One region of the Bradyrhizobium sp. KBS0727 genome, then DNA from elsewhere that is predicted to be linked to it. Evidence: predicted binding sites of a transcription regulator. Region 1 holds the regulator's gene; each other region holds the start of a gene.
What was found. The regulator HrcA, encoded in region 1, represses chaperone genes, less so after heat shock. The targets are predictions, from matches to a motif close to GTTAGCACTCNCNNNNNGNGAGTGCTAAC.
Positions count from the first base shown of each region.

Region 2: FFI89_RS21560 (co-chaperone GroES) is a predicted target of HrcA. The motif match lies at 2,362-2,390, and genes of this name have one in related genera.
Region 3: groES (co-chaperone GroES) is a predicted target of HrcA. The motif match lies at 3,142-3,170, and genes of this name have one in related genera.

Region 1 covers NZ_CP042176.1:181,933-187,254, forward strand. Annotated here, with positions in the region: gene pncA (bifunctional nicotinamidase/pyrazinamidase) at 1-464, shown strand, start outside; gene grpE (nucleotide exchange factor GrpE) at 642-1,247, opposite strand; gene hrcA (heat-inducible transcriptional repressor HrcA) at 1,366-2,454, opposite strand; gene rph (ribonuclease PH) at 2,612-3,328, shown strand; gene rdgB (RdgB/HAM1 family non-canonical purine NTP pyrophosphatase) at 3,340-3,969, shown strand; gene hemW (radical SAM family heme chaperone HemW) at 4,064-5,185, shown strand; gene FFI89_RS00875 (penicillin-binding protein activator) at 5,191-5,322, opposite strand, start outside.
Region 2 covers NZ_CP042176.1:4,587,052-4,592,373, reverse strand. Annotated here, with positions in the region: gene groL (chaperonin GroEL) at 268-1,911, opposite strand; gene FFI89_RS21560 (co-chaperone GroES) at 2,001-2,318, opposite strand; gene FFI89_RS21555 (usg protein) at 2,697-2,984, shown strand; gene FFI89_RS21550 (cupin domain-containing protein) at 3,164-3,709, shown strand; gene FFI89_RS21545 (NupC/NupG family nucleoside CNT transporter) at 3,796-5,049, opposite strand; gene FFI89_RS21540 (MFS transporter) at 5,164-5,322, shown strand, end outside.
Region 3 covers NZ_CP042176.1:1,223,755-1,229,076, reverse strand. Annotated here, with positions in the region: gene FFI89_RS05765 (DUF2076 domain-containing protein) at 1-131, shown strand, start outside; gene FFI89_RS05760 (L,D-transpeptidase) at 281-1,078, opposite strand; gene FFI89_RS05755 (protein phosphatase CheZ) at 1,382-2,164, shown strand; gene FFI89_RS05750 (hypothetical protein) at 2,390-2,908, opposite strand; gene groES (co-chaperone GroES) at 3,282-3,578, shown strand; gene groL (chaperonin GroEL) at 3,806-5,322, shown strand, end outside.

The sequences.
Region 1 (5,322 bases):
GCCATATCTCGTTCGCCTCATCCCATGCCGGCAAGAAGCCGTTCGAAACCGTCGATCTTCCTTACGGCAAACAGGTGCTGTGGCCCGATCACTGCGTGCAGGGAACCGACGGCGCGTCGCTGTCGAAGGACCTCTCGATCCCGCAGGCCGAGCTGATCATCCGCAAGGGTTTTCACAAGGACGTCGACAGCTATTCAGCGTTCACCGAGGCCGACGGCAAGACCACGACCGGCCTCGCCGCCTACCTGGAGGCGCGCCAGATCAAGCGCCTGTTCGTGGCCGGCCTCGCCACCGATTTCTGCGTGGCATGGACCGCGCTCGATGCGCGCAAGGCCGGCTTCGAGACCTATGTGGTCGAAGATGCCTGCCGCGGCATCGACACCCAGGGCTCGATGGCCAAAGCCTGGGCCGATATGGCCAAGGCCGGCGTCAAGCGCATCCAGTCCGCGGATATCGCGGCTTAGCTTCGCCTTACCTCTCCCGCTTGCGGGGGAGGTCGGATCGCATCGAGAGATGCGATCCGGGTGGGGGAAGCTCTCTCCACACGAACAGTTTGACTCGCGGCGACACCCCCACCCCAACCCTCCCCCGCAAGCGGGAGAGGGAGTGCAGTACCTTCACGGATGCAGCTCGATCTAATCTTAGTTCTGTTCGCTCGCCGCCGCGGCTGCCTTGGCGCCGCCCTTGGAGACGCCGACCAGCGCCGGACGCAGCACGCGATCGCCGATCATGAAGCCGGCCTGCACCACCTGAACCACCGTCCCTGATGGAACCGAGGGATCGGGCACTTCGTACATCGCCTGCTGGAAGTTCGGGTCGAACTTCTGGCCCGACGGATCGAACTTCTTGACGCCGTTCTTCTCCAACGTGTTGAGCAGCGAGCGTTCGGTCAGCTCGACGCCCTCGATGAAGGCCTTGATGCCGGGATCGGCGGTTTCCCTGGCCTCGGCCGGGATCGCATCGAGCGCGCGCTGCAGATTGTCGGCGATATCGAGAATGTCGCGCGCGAAACCAGTGATCCCATAGGTCTTGGAATCGGCGACCTCGCGCCGCGTGCGCTGGCGCAGGTTTTCCATTTCCGCCAGCGTACGCAGCGTCTTGTCGCGCGCGTCAGCCAGTTCCTTGGTCAGCGCCTCGGCTGATCCTTCCTCGGGATCGTCGGGCATGATGTAGGGCTTGGAGACCACGGGCTCGCCGCTCTGGGCCGCGTTCGCCGGGTCTTCATTCGGCCGGTTGGGATCGGTCATAAGGCTGCCTTCTCAAAAAACGCATCTGGTCAAATGGGGATTTGCTGCGGGGGATATCGTGCTTTAGGCGACGAAAATCAAGCGTTCATAACCGCTTTTGGGGGCAGCGGGGCTCGGATTAGCCGCCCAGCATCCGGCTGACGATCCGGGCCGCATAGTCCACCGTCGGAATCACCCGTGCATAGTTCAGCCGCGTCGGCCCGATCACGCCGAGAACGCCGACAATGCGGCCCGAGGCGTCGCTATAGGGCGCGATGATGGTGGAGGAACCGGACAACGAGAACAGCTTGTTCTCCGATCCGATGAAAATTCGCACGCCTTCGGCGCGCTCCGCCCGGCCGAGCAGGTCGATGACGCCGCGCTTGGTCTCGAGATCGTCGAACAGCGATTTGACCCGCTCAAGATCGTCCAGCGCATGCAGATCTTCGAGCAGATTGGCGTGGCCGCGCACGATCAACTGCCGGTCCTCGGTTTCGCCGCCGGACCAGCCGGCGATGCCGGCCGCGATCACCTTCTGCGTCAGTTGATCGAGTTCGGCGCGGCTAGCCGTGAGCGCGGTTTCGAGTTCCAGCCGGGCTTCGGCGAGCGTTCGCCCGCGAATCCGCGAGTTGAGGAAATTGGTCGCTTCCGTCAGCGCCGAAGGGGGAACGCCAGGCGGCAAGGTCAGGACGCGGTTTTCGACCTGGCCGTCCTCGCCGACCAGCACCACCAGCGCGCGCTCCGGCTCCAGCCGCACGAATTCAATGTGTTTCAGCCGCGAATTGGATTTGGCGGTCAGCACCACGGCGGCGGCCCGGGTCAGTCCCGACAGCCGCGTCAGGGCTTCGCCAAGGGCTGCCTCGACCGACTGCGCGCGGCCGACGGCGGCGAGCTGGGTCTGAATCGATGACTGCTCGGCTTCGGTGAGATCGCCGACCTGCATCAGGGCATCGACGAAGAACCGCAGACCAAGCTCGGTTGGAAGCCGGCCGGCCGAGGTATGCGGCGCGTAGATCAGGCCGAGCTGCTCGAGGTCGGACATCACATTGCGCACCGAGGCCGGTGAGAGCGGCATCGCGATCAGGCGCGAGATATTGCGCGAGCCGACGGGTTCGCCGGTCGCGAGATAACTCTCGACGATTTGACGAAAAATGTCGCGCGAACGCTCGTTGAGCTGGGCGAGCCCCGCATTCGGCGCGATCAGACCAATCGGATCGTGGTGGGCCAATATTTATTCCTCCCAGCCCCTCTAATCTGTCCATCCGGGGGGCCGATGACAAGCGCGCATTCCCGCAAAACAGGGGCAAAAACCCTTGCCGCTGCCCATTCCCCCTCCTACAAGCACCGCAACCGGTTTTTGCCTGATTTTTCGAAAGGATTCTCCCATGCGGCCAAGCCGCCGTGCGCCCGATCAGCTGCGTCCCGTGTCGCTGGAACGCGGCGTGGTCAAATATGCCGAAGGTTCCTGCATGGTGAAGTTTGGCGACACCCATGTGCTGGTCACCGCGACGCTGGAAGAGCGGCTGCCGCCCTGGCTCAAGGGTCAGGGGCGCGGCTGGGTCACGGCCGAATACGGCATGCTGCCGCGCGCCACGCTGGAACGTACCCGCCGCGAAGCCGCCGCCGGCAAGCAGGGCGGCCGCACCGTCGAAATCCAGCGCCTGATCGGCCGCTCGCTGCGCGCCGCCGTCGACCTCGAAGCGCTCGGCGAGCGCCAGATCACGGTCGACTGCGACGTCATCCAGGCCGATGGCGGCACCAGAACGGCCTCGATCACCGGCGCCTGGGTGGCGCTGGCCGATTGCATCGCCTGGATGAAGAACCGCAACATGATCAAGGCCAACAACGTGCTGCGCGACAATGTCGCGGCGATCTCCTGCGGCATCTATCAGGGCACCCCGGTGCTCGATCTCGACTATGCCGAGGACTCCGAGGCCGACACCGACGCCAATTTCGTCATGACCGGCGACGGCCGCATCATCGAGGTGCAGGGCACCGCCGAGAAGACGCCGTTCTCGCAGGACGAGTTCCTGGCGCTGATGGAACTGGCGCGCAACGGTGTCGCGCGTCTGGTGGACTTGCAGAAACTGGCCGTCGCGTAGTCTGATCGATCATGCACCGTCGAATCACCGGCCGGCTCGTGATCGCAACCCATAATCCCGGCAAGCTCGCCGAGATGCGGGAACTGCTGACACCGCATGGCGTCGAGGCGATTTCCGCGGGCGAGCTCGGGCTCGGCGAACCCGAAGAGACCGGCGATACGTTTCGCGCCAACGCTGCGATCAAGGCGATGGCGGCAGCGAAGGCCTCGGGGCTTCCGTCCTTCGCCGATGATTCCGGACTGGTGGTCGAGGCGCTGGACGGCGCGCCCGGGATCCACTCGGCGCGCTGGGCCGGCGAGACCAAGGATTTCACCGCGGCGATGACGCGGATCGAACGCCTGCTGCAGGAGCGCGGCGCCACCACGTCCGAGAAACGAAGAGCGCATTTCGTCTCGGCCTTGTGCGTCGCCTGGCCCGACGATCATCTCGAAGAGGTCGAGGCGCGCGCCGACGGAGTTCTGGTGTGGCCGCCGCGCGGCACGGCCGGCTTCGGCTACGATCCGGCGTTCCAGCCCGACGGACATGCGCGTACGTTCGGCGAGATGACCTCGATCGAGAAGCACGGCCTGCCTCCTTTGGGTTTGGGCCTGTCACACCGCGCCCGCGCCTTCGTCAAACTGGCGGAGATCTGCCTTGACTAACGGCAACCGCCCTCACCCTGGCCCTCCAAGAGCGAGCTCTGCTCGTCTCGGCCCGCAAGCGGGAGCGGGAAACAAGCAAGCGTTCGGCGTTTATGTGCACTGGCCGTTCTGCCTGTCGAAATGCCCCTATTGCGATTTCAACAGCCACGTTCGCCACGCACCGATCGACGAAGCGCGCTTTGCCAGCGCCTTTGCGCGCGAGATCGAATCCACGGCCGCGCGGGTGCCGGGGCGGCAGGTGTCCTCGATCTTTCTCGGTGGCGGCACGCCGTCGCTGATGCAGCCGCACACCGTCGGCGCCGTGCTCGACGCGATCGGCAAGCACTGGCAGGTCGCCGATGACGTCGAAGTAACGCTCGAAGCCAATCCGACCAGCGTGGAGGCGACGCGGTTTCGCGGCTATCGTGCCGCCGGCGTCAACCGCGTCTCGCTCGGCGTGCAGGCGCTGGATGACGCCTCGTTGAAAGCGTTGGGCCGGCTGCATACGGCGCGCGAAGCGCTGGATGCGGTTGCGATCGCGCGCACCGTGTTCGACCGTTATTCGTTCGACCTGATCTACGCCCGCCCCGACCAGACGCCGCAGATGTGGGCCGACGAATTGAAGCTGGCGATTTCGGAAGCCGCCGAACATCTGTCGCTCTATCAACTCACGATCGAGGAAGGCACGCCGTTCTTCGGCCTGCACGCCGCCGGCAAGCTGAAGACGCCGGACGAAGCGGTCGCCCGCGCCCTGTATGACGTGACGCAGGAGGTCTGCGCCATCAACGGCCTGCCTTCGTATGAGATTTCCAACCACGCCCGGCCGGGTGCCGAGTGCAAGCACAACCTGGTCTATTGGCGCGGCGAGGAATATGCCGGCGTCGGCCCCGGCGCCCATGGCCGCCTCGACATCAACGGCACCAGGCACGCGATCGCGACCGAAAAGCGCCCCGAGGCCTGGCTGATGCGCGTCGAGGCCAACGGCAACGGCGTCACCACCGACGATCTCCTCAACAGCGAGGAGCGCGCCGACGAATTTTTGCTGATGGGATTGCGGCTCGCGGAAGGCATCGATCCCAAGCGCTACGCGGCGCTGTCAGGCCGCGCGCTCGATCCGGCACGGATCGCCATCCTTCGCGACGAAGGCGCCATCACCGTCGACGCCGACGGCCGCCTGCGCGTAACGCAGTCTGGATTTCCGGTGCTGGATGCGGTGGTCGCGGATCTCGCGGCGTAAAGTTTCTACGCCCCGAAACTCTTCGGCGAACCGGCGACCGCGACGCCGCCGCCGGTCGCAACCTTCATCACCGCCAGCCCGCGTTCGTTGGTGCCATCGGAGCGGAATCGAAACAACCCGTCGATGCCGGCAAAACC
Region 2 (5,322 bases), 2.9 Mb from region 1:
AGAAACGGGACTGTCGGTTCGGTTTGCGACTCTCGCGTCAATTTTTTTCGAGATTGTCAATACAAACCAACGTATATTTACGGGGTGATCCTGTGCATAACAGTAAATATCCTGAGGAGCACAAAGCTTCTTCTTCAGCGTAGCGTTGCAAGTGAAACTTTGGCATTCACTGCGTTGTGGCGGCCGTTCACGTCGTCCGCCCCAAACAAAAACCCGGCATCGCTGCCGGGGTTTTGCACTTCTTGGGCTGTTGCTTGAGTGGCTGGATCAGAAGTCCATGCCGCCCATGCCGCCGCCGGGGGGCATGCCGCCTGCGCCTGCGCCGCCCTTCTTGGGCAGTTCGGCGATCATGGCTTCGGTGGTGATCAAGAGAGCCGCGACGGAGGCCGCGTTCTGGATCGCCGCGCGAACCACCTTGGTCGGGTCGATGATGCCCTTGGAGACCAGGTTGCCGTATTCGCCGGTCTGCGAGTCGAAGCCGTAGTTGTACTGCTCCTTCTCGAGGATCTTGCCGACGATGACGGAACCGTCTTCGCCTGCGTTGATCGCGATCTGGCGGGCCGGCGCGGACAGCGCCTTGCGCACGATCTCGACGCCGGTCTTCTGGTCGTCGTTGGCGGTCTTGATGCGCTTGAGCTGCTCGGAGGCGCGCAGCAGGGCGACGCCGCCGCCCGGCACGATGCCTTCTTCAACCGCCGCACGGGTCGCATGCATCGCGTCATCAACGCGATCCTTGCGCTCCTTGACTTCGACTTCGGTCGCGCCGCCGACGCGGATCACCGCGACGCCGCCCGCGAGCTTGGCCAGACGCTCCTGCAGCTTCTCACGGTCGTAGTCCGAGGTGGTTTCCTCGATCTGCGCCTTGATCTGCTGAACGCGCGCCTCGATGTCGGCCTTCTTGCCGGCGCCGTTGACGATGGTGGTGTTTTCCTTGTCGATCATCACCTTCTTGGCGCGACCGAGCATCTGCAGGGTGACGTTCTCCATCTTGATACCGAGATCTTCCGAGATCGCCTGGCCGCCGGTCAGCACTGCGATGTCCTGCAGCATGGCCTTGCGGCGATCGCCGAAGCCCGGAGCCTTGACGGCCGCAACCTTCAGGCCGCCACGCAGACGGTTGACGACGAGGGTGGCGAGAGCTTCGCCTTCGACGTCTTCGGCCACGATCACCAGCGGCTTGCCGGTCTGCACCACGGCTTCGAGCAGCGGCAGCAGTTCGTTCAGGTTGGAGAGCTTCTTCTCGTTGATCAGGATGTAGGCATCGTCGAATTCGACGCGCATCTTGTCGGCGTTGGTGACGAAGTAGGGCGAGATGTAGCCACGGTCGAACTGCATGCCTTCGACGACGTCGAGTTCGGTCTCGAGCGACTTGGCTTCTTCAACCGTGATGACGCCCTCGTTGCCGACCTTCTTCATGGCGTCGGCGAGGAACTTGCCGATTTCGGCGTCGCCGTTGGCGGAGATGGTGCCGACCTGGGCGATTTCCTCGTTCGAGGTGACCTTCTTGGAGTTCTTGACGAGGTCGGCGACCACGGCTTCCACAGCCAGGTCGATACCGCGCTTCAGATCCATCGGGTTCATGCCGGCGGCAACCGACTTGGCGCCTTCACGGACGATCGCAGCCGCGAGCACGGTCGCGGTGGTGGTGCCGTCGCCGGCCGCATCGGCCGACTTGGAAGCGACTTCGCGCACCATCTGCGCGCCCATGTTCTCGAACTTGTCCTCGAGCTCGATCTCCTTGGCGACAGTGACGCCGTCCTTGGTGATGCGGGGAGCGCCGAACGACTTGTCGAGCACGACGTTGCGGCCCTTCGGGCCGAGCGTCACCTTGACGGCGTTGGCGAGAATCTCGACGCCGCGCAGCATGCGGTCGCGGGCATCGACGCCGAATTTGACTTCTTTAGCTGACATATTTGATTTCCCTGAGTTGATGTCTGGGTCTCACCCTTTGGGGAGGCGCCTCGCAGGCGCCCCTCAGGGTGAGCGTGTGCGGGTAAAGCTTAGGCGGCCTTCTTCTTGGTCGCGGGAACGTCGGTGAGGACGCCCATGATGTCGCTTTCCTTCATGATCAGCAGTTCCTGGCCGTCGAGCTTGACCTCGGTGCCCGACCACTTGCCGAACAGAACGCGATCGCCGACCTTGAGGTCGATCGGGATCAGCTTGCCAGCTTCGTCACGGCCACCCGGGCCCACGGCGGTGATTTCGCCCTGCGACGGCTTTTCCTTGGCGCTGTCCGGAATGATGATGCCGCCAGCGGTCTTCTCTTCAGCGTCGATGCGCTTGACCACAACGCGGTCGTGAAGCGGACGGAATTTCATGCAGTCCTCCTAAGTTTATGAAGATGTTGTCAGATTCTGGAATTTTGGCAGTCCGTGCCAGCGAGTGCTAGCTCGGCTGGGCTGGAGATAAGCCAGTCTTGTGCGGGGAACAAGGGCTTCTAGCAGAAAATTTGGCACTCAAATGTGACGCCTGCCAATTTTGTTAATCATCCTTAATTGGCCAAACGAAGCGTCCGACCCCGTATTAGCACGTGCGGTAAGCTGCTGCTAACGCGAACTTTTTCAACAGATCGTTAAACATTTAGGCTTGTGATGGGTTGGTATCGTGCGTCACATTTCTCTCATGTGAGCGCATCTCCGCCGGGGTGGCTCGGTGCGGCCACCACGTGAAATGCGCTTCCACCAATGGAGGTTGGCATGGTCTCGCGGGTTGGGGTTGTTTCCGACGATTTCCGGAAGCAGGTGCTGGGTTACGGGCTGACGACGGCGCAAATTCTGTATCGGATGCCGGATCATCCCTCGTTGCTGCAGACCTATGTCTGGCAGAACTACGATCTGTTTCCGAAATTTCCGGCGCTGAAGGATTTCCTCGCCTTCTGGCAGGAAAAGCTCGACGGTCCGCTGTACTCCGTCACGGTCGCGCATTCCAAGCTGATCAAGCCGGCCGAGCTGCGCGCCGTCGACGGCGTGTTCAGGCTGCATTGATCTAGCGAGATGCGTGGGGTGGGTTAGCGCAAGCGTAACCCACCCTCTTGGCCGTCGCATCAAATGGTGGGTTACGGCTTCCGCCTTCGCTCGTTGAGCTACGGCGGACAAGTCGCCTAACCCACCCTACGAAATCCATTCTGTGTTAGCCTCCGGTCACCAACATACGGGAGGCACCAATGGCCAAGAAAACGACATCAAGAGCCGCCGCCAAAACCGCGGTGAAGAAGAAATGGGCGGGCCACAAGGCATCCGCCAAATCCACCGCGCGCAAGACCGTCAAGTCCAAGGCGAGGGGCGTGCCCGCGGTCAAGAAGACGGTGAAGTCAAAGGCGCGGCCGAAGCAGCGCATCGCCATCAGCCATCACCGCGAAGAAGATTTTAAAGCCGACGGCCTGCGTACCTATGCCATGTATCGCGACCTCGGCATATCAGATGCGAGCCACGGTCTGGCGCAGGCGCACGTGATCCGGCTGATCGGACCGTGCAATCCGGCGGAAGTCTCAAAACTGCATTACCACGACGTCGAATTCCAGATGGTCTATGTGCTCAAGGGCTGGGTGAAGACCTACATGGAAGGCCAGGGCGAGACGCTGATGAAAGAAGGCAGCGCCTGGACCCAGCCGCCGCGCATCAAGCACCTGATCATGGATTATTCCGACGACGTCGAACTGCTGGAAGTGATCCTGCCGGCGGAGTTCAAGACGGTGGAGTTGTCGAGCTGATTAGTGAGCCGTCATTCCGGGGCGCGAAGCGAACCCGGAATCTCGAGATTCCGGGTCTGGTCCTTCGGACCATCCCGGAATGACGGCTAGGGCGTCATCACCCCCACGATCGCGCCCATCAGGCAGGTCGTCAGCGTGCCCGAGACGATCGACTTCAGCCCGAGCGCATTGATCTCGTCGCGGCGGCCCGGCGCCATGGTGCCGAGGCCGCCAATCATGATGCCGAGGCTGGCGAAGTTGGCAAAGCCGCACATCGCATACAGCATGATCAACCGCGAGCGCGGATCGAGCGCCTCGGTGCCGAGCTTTGACAGGTCGACATAGGCGATCAGTTCGTTGAGCACGGTCTTGGTGCCCATCAGGCTTCCCGCGGTGACCGCCTGCGGCCACGGCAGGCCCATCAGCCAGCACACCGGCGCCATCAGATAGCCGAGTAGCCGCTGCAGCGAAATGTTGGCGCCGCCGATCTCGGGCAGCAGGCCGAGGATGGCATTGGCGAGATAGACCAGCGCCACCAGCACCAGCAGCATCGCGATGATGTTGAGCAGCAGTTCGAGGCCTGAGGTGGTGCCCTTGACGATCGCATCCATCGTGCTGCTCGCGTGCAGGTCGGGGTCCGCCAGCGACCCGCCGGTGCGCTGGTCGGACGTTTCCGGCACCATGATCAGGCTGATCAGGATAGCGGCCGGCGCGCCGAGCACGGAAGCGATGACGAAATGCGCGGCGGCGTCGGGGATCAATGGCGCCAGCAGCGTGGCGTACAGCACCAGCACGGTGCCGGCGATCCCGGCCATGCCGCCGGTCATCACCAGAAACAATTCGCTGCGGGTCAGTTGTGCAAGATAGGGTCGGATGAACAGCGGCGCCTCGACCATGCCGAGGAAGATGTTGGCGGCGGTGGAAAGCCCGACCGCGCCACCGACGCCGAGCGTGCGCTCCAGCACCCAGGCCATGCCGCGCACAATCGGCGGCAGCACGCGCCAGTAGAACAGCAGCGTCGTCAGCACGCTCATCACCAGAATGATCGGCAGCGCCTGGAACGCCAGGATGAAATCCGCGCCGGGCGCCTTGAGATCGAACGGCAGTGCGCCGCCGCCGAGATAGCCGAATACAAAAGAAGTGCCGGCGCGGGAGGCGGCCGCGATCGTGCTGACGGCATCGTTGATGGCGCCGAACGCTTTTGCCACCGGCGGCAGCTTGATCAGCACCAGCGCGGTCAGGATCGTGACCACAAGGCCAACAGCCATTTGCCGCAACGAGACCGCGCGGCGGTTTTCGCCGAGCGCCCAGGCCAGCGCCAGCAACGCCAGCACGCCGAACGCCGATTGCAATTGCAGCATGATCCCAAAGCCCCCTCGCGTGATTATGGCAGGGGCCCGCTTTAAAGTGCAATGCTGTTGCGCATGTCCTTCGCGGCCATTGACAACGGTGATCGCGTCGGCCACCGCTCAATCATGTCTTCGATTCCGCCCGTCGGTGCCGGCGATCTGCTCAAGCACAGATCGTTCCTGCTGTTTCTGCTGTCGCGCAGCTTTTCGCGCTTCGCCAGCCAGATCGGGGCGGTAGCCATCGGCTGGCAGGTCTACGACATGACCGGCAGCGCCTTCGATCTC
Region 3 (5,322 bases), 1.0 Mb from region 1:
CCGACGACAATTACGGTTCGCGCGCCGGACTGTTCGACCAGGCGTCGAACGACGACACGGATCACGACTCCGACGGCTTCGATGACGACGGCGGAGACGGCGGCGACGACGGCGACAGCGATTTCGCCTGAGCAACCGCAGACCTGACACGAGAAACGGCCGCCCGATCGGGCGGCCGTTTTGATTCCAGGTGAATTCTTTTTTTGACGCGCTTTCTTGACGCGAACCGGATCCACCCCCGGATCAAGTCCGGGGGCATGCTTCGCTCGAAAACGCTATGTTAGATCACGACGACCCTGGCGCCGACGCCGACGCGGCCGTAGAGATCGATCACGTCCTCGTTGCGCATCCGGATGCAGCCGGAGGACACGTTGGTGCCGATGGTCCAGGGCTCGTTGGAGCCGTGGATGCGATACAGCGACGATCCCAGATACATCGCGCGCGCACCCAGCGGATTTTGCGGGCCGCCTTCCATGTGCCGCGGCAGATCGGGGCGCCGCGCCAGCATTTCCGGCGGCGGCGTCCAGGCCGGCCATTCCTTCTTGGCGGAGATCGTCTTGACGCCCGACCAGGTGAAGCCGGGACGGCCGACGCCGATGCCGTAGCGCATCGCCTTGCCGTCGCCCTGCACCAGGAACAGAAACTTGTTCGGCGTGTCGACGACGATGGTGCCGGCGCTTTCCTTGCCGTGATACTCGACCATCTGCTTTTCGTATTTCGGATCGAACGGCCGCTGCGCGGGTTCGGCCGCCTCTTCCTGCTGACGGATCATCGACTGCTGCGGATCCATCGGCGGCAGCAGCGAACGCCGGCCATATCCGCTATCCGGCTGCTGTTGATACATCGGCTGCTGCTGGTAACGGCCGCCCTGCGGCGCATCGCCGAACAGGAATTCGATGAAGCCGCCGCCCATCTGGCTGCGATCGGCGGAGGCGGTGCGCACCGGCGCCGGCTGCGCGGGCTCGCGGGCATAAATGACGGAGGGTCCAGCAAATGGCGAAGCGTCAATTGCTGCGGCCTGGTCGGCGAAGCAAAGGCAAGACACACTCGCGAGGAGCGCAAGGGAGATTTTTGACATCGACGTACTCGTTACTGTTTCGTCACTGTTACTGCGGGGCAGCGCCTGCACGGCGCCGTTGCACGCAATCAATACAAACGAAAACCTAATCGGTTTGGTAAACGCAGACGGCGTTTCGATTCACCACGTCGTCGACCAGGCGCTGATTTGTCCGGTAGCGTTTATTTTGGGTGAACGCGGACCCTTCATGGTTAATCGGTGGTTTGCGCGTTCGCAAAGCGCGCCGCGGCATGTTCCCGCGTGAACCTGACGTTAAATCGCCTCGGTCTAAAACACCGGAAGTGAAGGGGTGGGAAAAAACTCATGTCGGTTAGTCGCAAACGTTTTCGTATCGAACAAGCCATTATGGGCGACGCGCCCGTGTCCGTGGTCGCCGAAGGCGGCGACATCGGCCCGATGCATCGCGAGATCATGTCCGAGCTGCGCTCGATCCGCGCCCAGATGGCCGCCGGCGGCGGTCACCACCGCGCGGCAGTGACCGAAACCGCGGAAGCCAGCGTCGCGCGCGAAGTCGCGGAGGCGCATACGCTTCTGGAAACCTATCGCGCCCAGATCGAACAGTGCGAAAAGCTCAAGGTCGAGCTCGACCTCATTCACGACGCCATCAACCGCACCAAGCGCGAAATCGCCGTGCTGCACGGCAAGAGTCACGACGGCGCGGAAATGGCCAAGGTCAATGGCGAACTCGGCGCCGTCGTCGGCGGCACCGAACAAGCCACCCAGCAGATTCTCGAAGCCACCGAGGCGATCGACCAGGCCGCCAGCGCGCTGTCGAAGAACATCTCGCCGGACCAGCAGAAGTTGCTCGCCGAGGATATCCAGGAACGCGTGATCTCGATCTTCGAGGCCTGCAATTTCCAGGATCTCACCGGCCAGCGCATCAACAAGGTGATGACGACGATGAAGTTCATCGAAAATCACATCAACGCGATGATGGACATCTGGGGTGGCGTCGACGCGATCAAGGCCCACGCCACGCCGATCGTCGATACCCGCGAAGGCGACGCCAAGCTACTCAACGGCCCGAAGCTCGACGGCGACGTCGGCCACGCCTCGCAGGACGACATCGACGCCCTGTTCGATTGAGATTTTGCTCCCGCCGCCTGGCGACACAAGGCGACGGCATCCGCAACGAAAAACGCCGGCAGCGATGCCGGCGTTTTTTTTGTTTCTTATTTGGCTCCGTCATTCCGGGATGGTGCGCTAGCACCAGACCCGGAATCTCGATATTCTCAGATGCGCACTCGCGCATCGTAGTTCGATGCTTCGCATCGCCCCGGAATGACGGCCTATCGTAAATGAAATCTCAGCTCACGCCCGCGGGGCGCAGCGCACATAGACCATGTTGCCGTAACGGACTGCGGCGTCCTTGTCGACGAAGCGCGTGACCAGCACCCGGCCGTCGAACGACACGATCTCGCGGTCCTGTTCGCCGGGGGTGGGTCCGGGCGGGCCGATATAGTTCTTGCCGCTCGGGCTGCCCTTGAGGCGCAGCTCCTGCGGCGTCGCCTGGTCGGCCAGATGCATGACCACACCGCCGGACTGCCCGGCGCTGATCACGTAAGGCTGCTTGCACTGTCCCCTCGCCGCGGCTTCGGTCCTGGCGCGGTCCGCCGGATTCTGGAACGAGGCGAGGCCCCAGCGGCCGACGATCTCGTCGGCGCGGATCGAGGCCGGCATTTCGGGGGCTACCCCGGGCTCGACCGGCTCGGGCGATGAACTCGACGACAGCGACGGCAGGCTCATGCTGCCGCACCCCGCGAGGAAAACCGTCAGCGCCGAAGCGATCGCCAGATTGGCAACCGTACGCGCATTATCTGAGCTGATCATTGCATTCCCCCGACCAATTCCTTAGCCGCCCATCCCGCAGCCAACCGCAAAACGCCTGCCGGAGCAATGACGCCCATTTAGTTACGCCACCGTTCCGATTTGGTTTCTCAACGAGCATCCTATATTGGCCTCACCAAGGCCTTAACCTTTTTTAGGCCTTGGCCTTCCCTTTGGCTCCCCTTGGGCACGCTTGCTTGACAGGAACCACGCCAAGTCATATTCCCCGGGCCTCAATTAGCACTCAAATGCAACGATTGCTAAGGGGACCTGCCGTCCCGCCCGGGATGGGTTCGAACAGCCGGCATTCCCAGCCATTTTCGATGGCAACCAGACCTGAAACCGAGCCTCCCATAGGAATTAAAGAGGAAACCTCATGTCCAAATCCAAATTCCGCCCGCTGCATGACCGCGTCGTGGTCAAGCGTATCGATGCCGAAGCGAAGACCAAGGGCGGCATCATCATTCCCGACAGCGCCAAGGAAAAGCCCTCGCAGGGCGAAGTCACCGCGGTCGGCCCCGGCGGTCGCGACGAGGCCGGCAAGCTGATCCCGATCGACCTCAAGATCGGCGACCGCGTGCTGTTCGGCAAATGGTCGGGCACCGAAGTCAAGCTCGATGGCGACGAACTCCTGATCATGAAGGAGTCGGACATCATGGGCGTGCTGAGCTAATTGCATTCAATAGCCGCCGCGCACGGCTCGTCGCTTCTTCCCTTCTCCCCTTGTGGGAGAAGGTGGCGCGCAAAGCGCGCCGGATGAGGGGTCTCTATCCGCGGAGACAGACCCCTCACCCGTCTCGAATGAGCTGACGCTCATTCGATCCACCCTCTCCCACAAGGGGAGAGGGGAAGAGACGCCCGGCAGGCAACCGTATCCAATTCATTCAAGGAGCAATTCAAATGGCTGCCAAAGACGTTAAATTTTCCGGAGACGCCCGTGATCGCATGCTGCGCGGCGTCGATATCCTCGCCAACGCGGTCAAGGTGACGCTCGGCCCGAAGGGCCGCAACGTCGTGATCGACAAGAGCTTCGGTGCGCCGCGCATCACCAAGGACGGCGTCACCGTCGCCAAGGAAATCGAGCTCGAAGACAAGTTCGAGAACATGGGCGCGCAGATGCTGCGCGAAGTCGCCTCCAAGACTAACGACACTGCCGGCGACGGCACCACGACGGCAACCGTGCTGGCGCAGGCGATCGTGCGCGAGGGCGCCAAGTCGGTCGCGGCCGGCATGAACCCGATGGACCTCAAGCGCGGCATCGACATCGCGGTGGCGGCCGTGACCAAGGACATCGAGAAGCGCGCCAAGCCGGTCGCCGCCTCCTCCGAGGTCGCCCAGGTGGGCACCATCTCGGCCAATGGCGACGCCGCCATCGGCAAGATGATCGCGCAGGCGATGCAGAAGGTCGGCAATGAAGGCGTCATCACGGTCGAGGAAAACAAGTCGCTCGATACCGAAGTCGACATCGTCGAGGGCATGAAGTTCGACCGCGGCTATCTCTCGCCCTACTTCGTCACCAATGCCGAGAAGATGACCGCCGAGCTCGAGGACGTCTACGTACTGCTGCACGAGAAGAAGCTCTCCGGCCTGCAGGCGATGCTGCCGGTGCTGGAAGCCGTGGTGCAGTCCGGCCGTCCGCTGTTGATCATCGCCGAGGACGTCGAAGGCGAGGCGCTGGCGACGCTCGTGGTCAACCGCCTGCGGGGCGGCCTCAAGGTTGCCGCCGTCAAGGCGCCCGGCTTCGGTGATCGCCGCAAGGCGATGCTGGAAGACATCGCGATCCTGACCGGCGGTCAGTTGATCTCCGAAGAGCTCGGCATGAAGCTCGAAAGCGTCACCGTCGACATGCTCGGCCGCGCCGGCAAGGTGGTGATCGACAAGGAGAACACCACGATCGTCAAGGGCGCCGGCAAGAAGAAGGACATCGAGGCCCGCGTCCAGCAGATCAAGGCGCAGATCGAGGAAACTACCTCGGACTACGACCGCGAGAAGCTGCAGGAGCGCCTGGCCAAGCTCGCCGGCGGCGTCGCGATCATTCGCGTCGGCGGCGCGACCGAGATCGAGGTCAAGGAAAAGAAGGATCGCGTCGAGGACGCCCTCAACGCGACCCGCGCGGCCGTCCAGGAAGGCATCGTGCCGGGCGGCGGCGTGGCGCTGCTGCGCGCCAAGAAGGCGGTCGGCCGTATCCAGAACGATAACTCCGACGTCCAGGCCGGTATCAATATCGTGCTGAAGGCGCTGGAAGCCCCGATCCGGCAGATCTCCGAGAATGCCGGCGTCGAAGGCTCGATCGTGGTTGGCAAGATCCTCGAGAACAAGTCCGAGACCTTCGGCTTCGACGCGCAGACCGAGACCTATGTCGACATGGTCGAGAAAGGCATCATCGACCCGGCCAAGGTGGTGCGCACCGCCCTGCA